3 regions of the Bacillus sp. PK3-037 genome follow, and region 3 is predicted to be linked to each of the others. Evidence: riboswitches for the same ligand, from Rfam matches in the RefSeq annotation. Region 3 holds a riboswitch; each other region holds the start of a gene.

Region 1 (3,279 bases), 1.8 Mb from region 3:
ACCCCCTAACACTTAGCACTCATCGTTTACGGCGTGGACTACCAGGGTATCTAATCCTGTTCGCTCCCCACGCTTTCGCTCCTCAGCGTCAGTTACAGACCAGAGAGTCGCCTTCGCCACTGGTGTTCCTCCACATCTCTACGCATTTCACCGCTACACGTGGAATTCCACTCTCCTCTTCTGCACTCAAGTTCCCCAGTTTCCAATGACCCTCCCCGGTTGAGCCGAGGGCTTTCACATCAGACTTAAGGAACCGCCTGCGAGCCCTTTACGCCCAATAATTCCGGACAACGCTTGCCACCTACGTATTACCGCGGCTGCTGGCACGTAGTTAGCCGTGGCTTTCTGGTTAGGTACCGTCAAGGCACCGCCCTATTCGAACGGTACTTGTTCTTCCCTAACAACAGAGCTTTACGATCCGAAAACCTTCATCACTCACGCGGCGTTGCTCCGTCAGACTTTCGTCCATTGCGGAAGATTCCCTACTGCTGCCTCCCGTAGGAGTCTGGGCCGTGTCTCAGTCCCAGTGTGGCCGATCACCCTCTCAGGTCGGCTACGCATCGTTGCCTTGGTGAGCCGTTACCTCACCAACTAGCTAATGCGCCGCGGGTCCATCTGTAAGTGGTAGCCGAAGCCACCTTTTATGTTTGAACCATGCGGTTCAAACAAGCATCCGGTATTAGCCCCGGTTTCCCGGAGTTATCCCAGTCTTACAGGCAGGTTACCCACGTGTTACTCACCCGTCCGCCGCTAACATCAGGGAGCAAGCTCCCATCTGTCCGCTCGACTTGCATGTATTAGGCACGCCGCCAGCGTTCGTCCTGAGCCAGGATCAAACTCTCCGATAAATGGATCGCAGATTAAGTTCACCACATCCTGTGGCAACATCTGCGTGATCTGCATCGTGCAGACCTCAGTTTGACTGACTACGCACATCGCTGTGCGATTTATAATAAAACTTGAATTAACAGGTACGTTTTGTCTTGTTTAGTTTTCAAAGATCATCACCGCTCTCAATGAAGCAGCTTTACTAATATAACACTCAGCTTCTTAATTGTCAACAACTTTTTTTAAAAGTTGTTTAAAGCTTCTTGTTTTGTCTGCTGTTCATCAGCGACGTTTAATAATATAACACCTATAATTATTTATTGCAATAGTTTTTTAAAAAAAATCTATAAAACAATAAAACTGTAATCTTTCTTTATTCTATCTAACTTATAATGCTTTATAAAACATTTATCTATTAAAGAACATTTACCACAGGCAATGTCATCTTGTTGTTTTAACCTTTTTCTTGTATAGTAGAAACGAACTAAATATCCGATGACCACAAGGGGAGCATAAAAGCTGAGAGTGAGCGGTTTCGTTCTGACCCTTTGAACCTGTTAGTTAACGCTGGCGTAGGGATGTGGCAAAGTCAAATGAATTGCAGATTGTAAAGCAGTGCGTGGAACTTTCCTCATCCTTCCGCGTGCTGCTTTTTTGTGTCCTTTTGGATTGTCTATCGATGGAAGGGGATTTTTATGGCTCAATCAAGACAACTGGTACGTCTTATTGAAATTGCAATCATGACTGCTGCTGCTGTCATTTTAGACATCGTTTCCGGAATGTTTCTCCGTATGCCTCAAGGAGGGTCGGTATCCATCATGATGATTCCGATTTTTTTGATTTCTTTTCGCTGGGGAGTTAAAGCGGGGCTTACCACCGGTCTATTGACAGGTCTCGTTCAAATTGCGATCGGAAATCTATTTCTTCAGCACCCTGTTCAGCTGTTGCTTGATTACATTGCAGCGTTCGCCGCTGTCGGCATAAGCGGTTTTTTCGCTTCCGCTGTCCGCAAATCCGCCTTATCAAAAGCAAAAGGGAAATTGATCGTATCAATTATTTGCGCAGTTTTTATCGGCAGTTTTCTGCGTTATGCTGCACACGTGATTTCAGGGGCTGTATTTTTCGGCAGCTTTGCACCAAAAGGAACACCGGTATGGATTTACTCGTTAACTTATAATGCTACTTATATGGTTCCGTCATTCATCATCTGTGCGATTGTCCTTTGTTTATTGTTCATAACAGCTCCGCGCTTGCTGAAAACTGAAAAAGCTTAATCTAACAACCCCCAGCTACCTGTCCGCTGGGGGTTGTTTTTTATCTTTTGTTGAGCAGATTTTTTAATGAAGCGAGATCCGGCCAGCTATTTCTTTCATGCTTTCTCCTGCGATTTCAAAACTATCCTCGGCTGCTCTTTCAGGTGAAAACGACTGATAAAATGTAATCGAAGGATTCTCCTCTACGACCCAAACAAACATGCTCGTAAAGCCATGATCAAGCAAAAAATCTATTCCCTTTGTCAAAAGCGCTCTGCCCGCACCTCGCCGCTGTTTTTCTTCTAAAAGGTAAATGGCATACAACTCTCCGTCATAGCCTTTCTGCTCTGAACGAATTGGACCAAAAGATGCAAAGCCGAATACTGAACCTTCTTCATCTTCTGCTACAAAGACCCCCTTTAATGAACGGCTTTTCCATTTGGCTTCAAAATCCTTGTAGTTCAAACCATTTAAGTATTCAGCGGAGACAATGCCGCTGTATGTTGTCACCCAGCTGTCAACATGCACTTTTGCGATGGCCTTTATATCATCTAGTCGTGCTTCTCTTATAGTCACCATTCATTCTCTAATCCTTTCCGCAATGGTTATTCAGATTTTTGAACAGGCTTTGTTTCTTTTAATTCATTTGTCAGTTCGTTGATGCTCTGTTTGATGTTGCCTTTTCCTGAAAAGTTCTCAATCATTTCTTTTACGTCGATTCCCGAAGACGCTTTTAAGCTTTCTTGCAGACTGGACATTAAATTTGTCGCATAGCTTGTGACTTTGTTGGCGCCGCTTGAATCACCGTTTCCTCCTGTATCAACGACGGTGATCTTATCAATATTTGAAAGCGGTGCTGATACCTGTTTCGCGTATTCCGGAAGCATTTTGACAATCATATCGAAAATCGCAGCCTGACCGTACTGCTCAAAGGCAGCGGCAATTTTTTCTTTCGCTTCCGCTTCAGCAAGACCTTTTAAGCGAATAACCTCGGCCTCTGTCTCACCTTTTGCTTTTTCAGCTTCTGCTTTTGCAAGGCCGTCAATTCTGACCCTTTCAGCTTCAGCCTTCGCCATCGCTTCTATGCTGTATTTCTTGGCATCGGCTTGGGCTAGCTGTTTGGCTTTTTCAGCAGCGGCAGATTGCTCAACTGAATAGCGGTCTGCATCGGCTTTTTTCTTCACTTCAGAATCATACT
Region 2 (3,279 bases), 300 kb from region 3:
AGCCGCATGCGCCGCAATTTTGTATGTAATAACCCCTTCCCGCACATCTTCACGGTTTGGCAGCCCCAGATGCTCCTTCGGCGTCACATAACAAAGCATGGCCGTACCGTACCAGCCGATCATCGCCGCTCCGATCGCTGATGTAATGTGGTCATAACCCGGTGCAATATCCGTCGTCAGCGGTCCTAGCGTGTAAAAAGGCGCTTCTTTACAGATTTCCATTTGTTTATCGACGTTCTCCTTGATTTTATGCATCGGCACATGACCCGGCCCCTCAATCATCACCTGAACATCATGCTTCCAGGCAATTTGCGTGAGTTCTCCAAGCGTCTCTAATTCAGCAAACTGCGCTTCGTCATTGGCATCGGCAATTGACCCTGGGCGAAGCCCGTCTCCAAGAGAAAAGGCAATATCATATGTTTTCATAATTTCACAGATTTCTTCAAAATGAGTATACAGAAAGCTTTCCTGATGATGAGCCAGACACCACTGTGCCATAATCGCTCCTCCGCGTGACACAATTCCCGTTGTCCGTTTAGCAGTTAGCGGCACATATCGCAGCAAAACACCCGCGTGAATCGTAAAATAATCCACACCCTGTTCAGCCTGCTCAATCAGCGTGTCACGGTAAATTTCCCATGTTAAATCCTCCGCTACACCGTTTACTTTTTCAAGCGCTTGATAGATCGGAACGGTGCCAACAGGAACCGGGCAATTTCGGATAATCCATTCACGCGTCGTATGAATGTCTTTCCCTGTGGAAAGATCCATCATCGTATCTGCTCCCCAGCGAATTGCCCACGTCATTTTTTCCACTTCTTCTTCAATCGAAGATGTAACCGCTGAATTCCCGATATTCGCATTAATTTTCACATGGAAATTTCGGCCGATAATCATTGGTTCACTTTCCGGATGATTAATATTTGCTGGAATAATCGCCCGGCCGCTGGCTACTTCCTCTCTGACAAATTCGGGAGTCACATGCTCACGAATAGCGATAAACTCCATTTCAGGGGTAATCATCCCCTTTTTCGCATAATGCATTTGAGTGACATTTTGACCCGTTTTCGCCCGCAGCGGCTTCCGCTTTAATCCGGGATAGCTTACATGAGGGTTAGCCTTTTTATAGCCGTTGTCTTCTGGCTTCACAGCACGTCCATCGTATTCCTCAACATCGCCGCGCCCAGTGATCCACTTGTGGCGAAGCGGTTTTAAACCTTCTTGAATATTAATTTTTACATCGGGGTCCGTATACGGTCCGCTTGTATCATAGACACGAACCGGCGCGTTTTCCTCTTCGCCGAATGATCCTGTCGTCGGACTGAGTTCGATTTCTCTCATCGGCACTTGAATATCCGGCGAAGCCCCCTCTACATATACTTTTTTACTCCCTGAAAAACTCGACATAATGGAAATGTTGGCTTGCTGCACTGAATGATTTTGCATCACTTATCCTTCCCCTCTCTTTGTTTGAAAGGACAAAATCAAGCCCATAACCAGCACAAAAAACCGGATTCAATTGAATGAACCCGGTTACAGTCAGAAAGAAACATATTATTGCAGTATTCAGCAATAATAAAAACAATTCCTCTACTTCCCCACGCTGGTACGAACCAGATCAGGTCCAAAGGGTTAAGAAGCATATCTTCTCTCTCAGCCCGTCAGCGGGCACCCCCAGTAACTATTAATTTCGCACTTATCGTATCATAAAAACAAACTGAAAAAAAGAGCAATGTATAAAATATTCAGCAAATTCAAGACAAATATGTAATCGGCAATGCTCTTTCAGAGATTTCATTTTCATGAAGCACCACCCGATACGCTTTTGCATCAGATCTTGAACTCACAGCCTGAAAAAACTGATCATCAATAAAATGAAGAGCTGCTCCATCATCCGCTGCATAACCGCTGCTCAACGCTTTCGCTGATATCATGTGATGATATGCAGGTCTCCGATCCTTTTCACCATCATAATGAGGACAAAAACTGCCTTGCAAAAAACCCAAGCTTTTCAAACCGGTCAGCGGTCCGGCAGAATCCGTCACACCTTCTTCAAACCAGCAGATCGCACCTGCACTTAATCCCGCTAAAATAATCCCGTTCTCCCAAGCTTTTTTCAATATGTGATCCAGTCCCCACTCCTTCCACAGCACCAGCAAATTTCTTGTATTTCCCCCGCCGACATAAATCACATCTTTCTCCATAATAAAGGAGGCTAAATCTGTTGTCGGCGGCTTAAATAAAGACAAATGAGACGGGTCACAATCAAGCTTTTGAAAAGCATGATAAAACCGCTGAACATAATTCTCCGCATCCCCGCTTGCCGTTGGCAAAAAACAAATGCGAGGTGAGGGCTGCTTTGATTGATTAATGATAAATTGATCAAGAACGAGATGATCTGGTTCCATTGAAAAACCTCCGCCGCCCATCGCAATAATCTGTTTCATCATTCGACTCCCCCAAGAAAATATTTTACCCATTATAGCACTTTCGCATAAAAGCATGATACAAGGTAAAAATACCTTTGAATCAGGAGGTGACCGAAAAAATGGAACAAGACCGTTTGGCAAACCACGAAACAGTTGATTTACACGAAATCCTCAACTTCAAAACCGTATGTTTACTTAAATCAAAAATGATGCAGGGACTGGTGTTCGATCAGGAACTGAGAGCCCTTATGGAGAAGGATGTACAGCAGTCTGTACGGGACGTAACTGAGCTTCAGAGCCTCTATCAAAAGGCCCCGACAATAACAGGAGGTGACTGTCATTGAACGATTTCTTAGACCCGAAAAACGCAAAAGGCATGCCTGACCTTACTGATTCAGCACTTGCCCTCGATTTCTTAATTTCCGTAAAAACCGGTATCAAAAATTATGCTGTCGCCATCACGGAAACCGCAAGCCCAGAACTCAGAACAGCATTGCGCAATCAATTGGACGCCGCTATTTACCTGCACGGAGAATTATCACAGCTCATGATGGAAAAAGGCTGGCTTTTCCCTTCTGACTTGGACAAACAATTTCAAATCGATATGAAATCAGCACAAACAGCCGTTGATATCGCCGGGCTAAAACTTTTCCCCGATCACACGAACCGTCTCGGAACATTCGCAACGCCCGATCACTAAACAATAAGGAGACATTATGAATGAAAGCTGTTACGTATCAAGGCATTAAAGACGTCCGCGTCAAAGAGGTAAAAGCGCCAGAAATCAAAAAACCTGATGATATCATCGTCAAACTGACAACCACAGCAATCTGCGGATCTGATTTACACC
Region 3 (3,279 bases):
ACCAAGCGCTTTAGCCGATTTAGCGTATGCCTTGCATACAAAATAAGGCTCAACATGAACATCGTCCTGAATAAAGCTCGCCCCGTAAATCTCACCGGCCGTATACGGCTCTTTTTCCAGCACTTCTTCTTTTGTATGCCAGCTGACAGAATCCAAATCGTCCATCCGTCTCAGGCGTGACACGTCTTCTTCGGAGAATGCAAGCTTAAACATACCGCCATCATGCCTTCTGATATCAATGCCGGATAATGCAAACAGCTCCTCTCCAAGACTCTGATACAAACGCTGACTGTGCATGGCGAAATCAAAAAACGCATCCCGCTCCTCGCACTCGGCATGGGCGCCAAGCATCCCTGCCGCGGAGCTTGTTGTTCTGCCGCCGATTGTTCCGCTTTCAAGCAATGAGGTGTTTTTCTTTTCTTTTGCCAACTGATAAGCTATCGCGGAACCAATAATTCCGCCTCCAATGACAACTGCATCATAATGCCTTTTCATACTGAATCTCCTTTAGCTTGCGGGAATATCGTCTGGCAGCTTCCAAAGGATCATCGGAAGAAAAAATTCCGGACATGACAGCGATACCGTCTGAACCTGCTTGTTTCACTTCTCTTAATCTGGCAGGTGTCATTCCGCCAATTGCAATAACCGGAATCGAGATCCTCTGTTTGATTTCTGAAAGCAAAGACACGCCTCTGCCCTCAAAGCCTTGTTTGCAATCCGTTTCATACACATGGCCGAACAAAACATAATCAGCGTCTTCCTTTTCTGCCTGAAGCGCTTCCTCCAGTGAATGCACCGATCGCCCAATGTGCAGGTGAGGAAATCTGGCTCTTACTTGTTTCGGCGAAAAGCTGCTGCTCGGCAGCTGAACGCGATGAATATTTGAAAAAAGCGCAATATCAACCCGGCCATTCATCACCAGCTTTTGCTTATCAACACCGCCTTCAGAAATAAGCTCCAGCAGTTTCAAAATGTCAGCCGCCGATTTAGACCGTTCACGAATATGGATGAAATCAACCTCATCCTGAATGGCTATAATTGATCTCGCTAGATCTTTAACCGGCTTGCGGTCATCAGTTATGGCGTGCAGCTCCAAGCCCTTCCACCTCTTTTACGCCGCTGTCTGACCAGCCTTCTTTTCGATAAGCCATACCCCAGAACTGATATTCATAATAGCTCGAAATAACGAAATTCTCTTTCATCTTGGCGCGCACTTCCTCCGTGCTGTTTTCCGCCAGCTCATCCAGGCGGTTAATTTGTTCTTCCACCTGCTGTCTGAACCAGTCACCGCCGTATGTGCTAATCCACTTCTGGTAAATCGGATGCCCCGGATCACATGTCAGCAATTTCTCACCAACCTCATAATAAAGCCAATAGCACGGGAGAAGAGCTGCCAAGATTTCTGCAAAGTTCCCGCTCAAAACCGAACGGTACATATGGGATGTATAGGAGTAAGCGGTAGGAGATGGCTTAAATGACTTCCGTTCTTCCTCACTGATTTCCAAAAGCTCCGTAAACTCGCGATGAAGCGCCATCTCCGCTTCATATGTACCTTGAGCATGGCTGGCCATACGTCCCGTTGTATAAAGGTCCTTCGCATAAGCGGCTCCGAACGATTGCACCTTTGCAAAATGAGTTAAATAGTAAGAATCCTGAAGCACGTAATATTTAAAGCGGTCGATCGGTAGGGTTCCGTCACCGATCCCCTGAACAAATGGATGGACAAAGCTGCCTTCCCACCATTCTGCGGCTGCACTGCGGCATTCTTCTGAAAACTTCACACGTCATTCCCCCTGTCTGATAATAAAAAAACCACTTTCCCGCAAGGAAAAGTGGTTTGGAATTGGCATAGTTATATAACACAAATACCGCTCCACTTCCCTACGCAGGTCTGAACCTGTTCAAGTTATGAGGGTCTAAAAGTCACACTTTTATCTCAGCCCTTATAAAGGACACCCCTAGTGGTTTTACGAATACATATTGAATTGTTCTGCACCTCTATATTAACACGAATCCTTATTTGGTCAAGATATTATCCTTCCAATGTTTTCTTAAGATCCGTTACGTACCCGCGTGATCCGGTGACAATTAAGCGGTCTCCGATTTTCAGTCTTGTATCGCCGTGAGGAACGATGCTGTCCACACCCCGGAAAATCCTGACAAAAATCACGTCGCCTGTTAAAGGGAATTCACGGAGAATCACGCCATCGTATTTGCTGTTTTCCATATTAATTTGATACAGCGAAGACTCCTGGTTCGTAAGCAGTTTCATGACGCCAGGCGCTTCTATCAGCGCGCGAAGCAGCGTTTTGGTCGACAGCAAGATGGAAAAGATGCTGATGCCCTGCTCTTTCAATTTCGCTTCGTTCTCCGGTGATCCGGTGCTGGCAATGACTCTTTCTGTTCCTTTTTCTTTGGCGTATAGTGCGATGTCCGTATTCATGTCTTCATCCCCTGTCGCCACCACAAGGATTTCTGTATCAAATATACCGAGCGATTCAAGGGTTTGATGCTCATAATCAGAAATCGTTTCGACGGAAAATACTGAGTCTGACAGCTTTTCCTCAGCGTTTTCTTGATAAACGTGCACGACACGCACTTCATACTCGTTCTCAGGCAATTCAAGTGTCACAGGCAGTGTCATTTGATTAGCGCCGATAAATGTGATCTTCTTTTTCTCCTCCGGCTGCTCCTGTTTTTTGTACAGCTTTTTAAAACCGACCGGCGTAAAAATACTTGCAATAACCGCCACCAGCGTAAGCGCTCCTGACATATTCGCGCTGATGACATGAAGCTGCTGGCCGATTGTCGCGGCTGCAATCACAAGAGAAAGCGTTGATGTCAGCAGGAAACCAGACGCCAATATCGTGCGGTTATCATACCATTTCTTCAAGTACAGGACAGGAAGAATTTTGCTTACTAGCAGCGCCATAAGCAGCAGCGGAATCATCACTAAAATTTTCGGGTCCTGAAAAAGTGTCCAAATATCCAATTTTACACCGACCATCACAAAGAAAATCGGTATTAAGAACCCGTAGCCGAAGGAATCAAGCTGCTGAACCAGTTCCTTGTTCGGCGAGAGCAAGGAAACAAGCACGCCCGCTAAGAAAGCGCCGAGAATATTTTCTGCCCCCAGTGATTCAGACAGAGCCACCAGTACGATAATTAAGGTGAAAATAGCACGAGTACCGATCTGGATCGTCCCTTTTGACATGGACTGAACAAAAGAACGGTGTTTAAAGATCCGACCGAAGAAGTAGAGCACTACTCCGGCTGCGA

What was found. Region 3 has a riboswitch for thiamine pyrophosphate ahead of tenA (thiaminase II). Riboswitches for the same ligand answer to the same signal wherever they lie in the genome.
Region 1: another riboswitch for thiamine pyrophosphate. It lies ahead of thiT (energy-coupled thiamine transporter ThiT); the one in region 3 lies ahead of tenA (thiaminase II).
Region 2: another riboswitch for thiamine pyrophosphate. It lies ahead of thiC (phosphomethylpyrimidine synthase ThiC); the one in region 3 lies ahead of tenA (thiaminase II).

Annotation. Positions count from the first base shown of each region.
Region 1 is NZ_CP096408.1:1,108,456-1,111,734, reverse strand. Features, by position in the region: rRNA gene M1D69_RS05675 (16S ribosomal RNA) at 1-848, opposite strand, end outside; TPP riboswitch at 1,323-1,424, shown strand; gene thiT (energy-coupled thiamine transporter ThiT) at 1,524-2,102, shown strand; partial or broken gene M1D69_RS05665 (N-acetyltransferase family protein) at 2,143-2,660, opposite strand; gene floT (flotillin lipid rafts scaffold protein FloT) at 2,687-3,279, opposite strand, start outside.
Region 2 is NZ_CP096408.1:3,174,750-3,178,028, forward strand. Features, by position in the region: gene thiC (phosphomethylpyrimidine synthase ThiC) at 1-1,446, opposite strand, end outside; TPP riboswitch at 1,579-1,686, opposite strand; gene M1D69_RS16365 (Type 1 glutamine amidotransferase-like domain-containing protein) at 1,755-2,447, opposite strand; gene M1D69_RS16370 (spore coat protein) at 2,549-2,773, shown strand; gene M1D69_RS16375 (spore coat protein) at 2,770-3,129, shown strand; gene M1D69_RS16380 (zinc-dependent alcohol dehydrogenase) at 3,150-3,279, shown strand, end outside.
Region 3 is NZ_CP096408.1:2,879,221-2,882,499, forward strand. Features, by position in the region: gene thiO (glycine oxidase ThiO) at 1-495, opposite strand, end outside; gene tenI (thiazole tautomerase TenI) at 479-1,096, opposite strand; gene tenA (thiaminase II) at 1,074-1,781, opposite strand; TPP riboswitch at 1,862-1,970, opposite strand; gene M1D69_RS14855 (monovalent cation:proton antiporter family protein) at 2,033-3,279, opposite strand, start outside.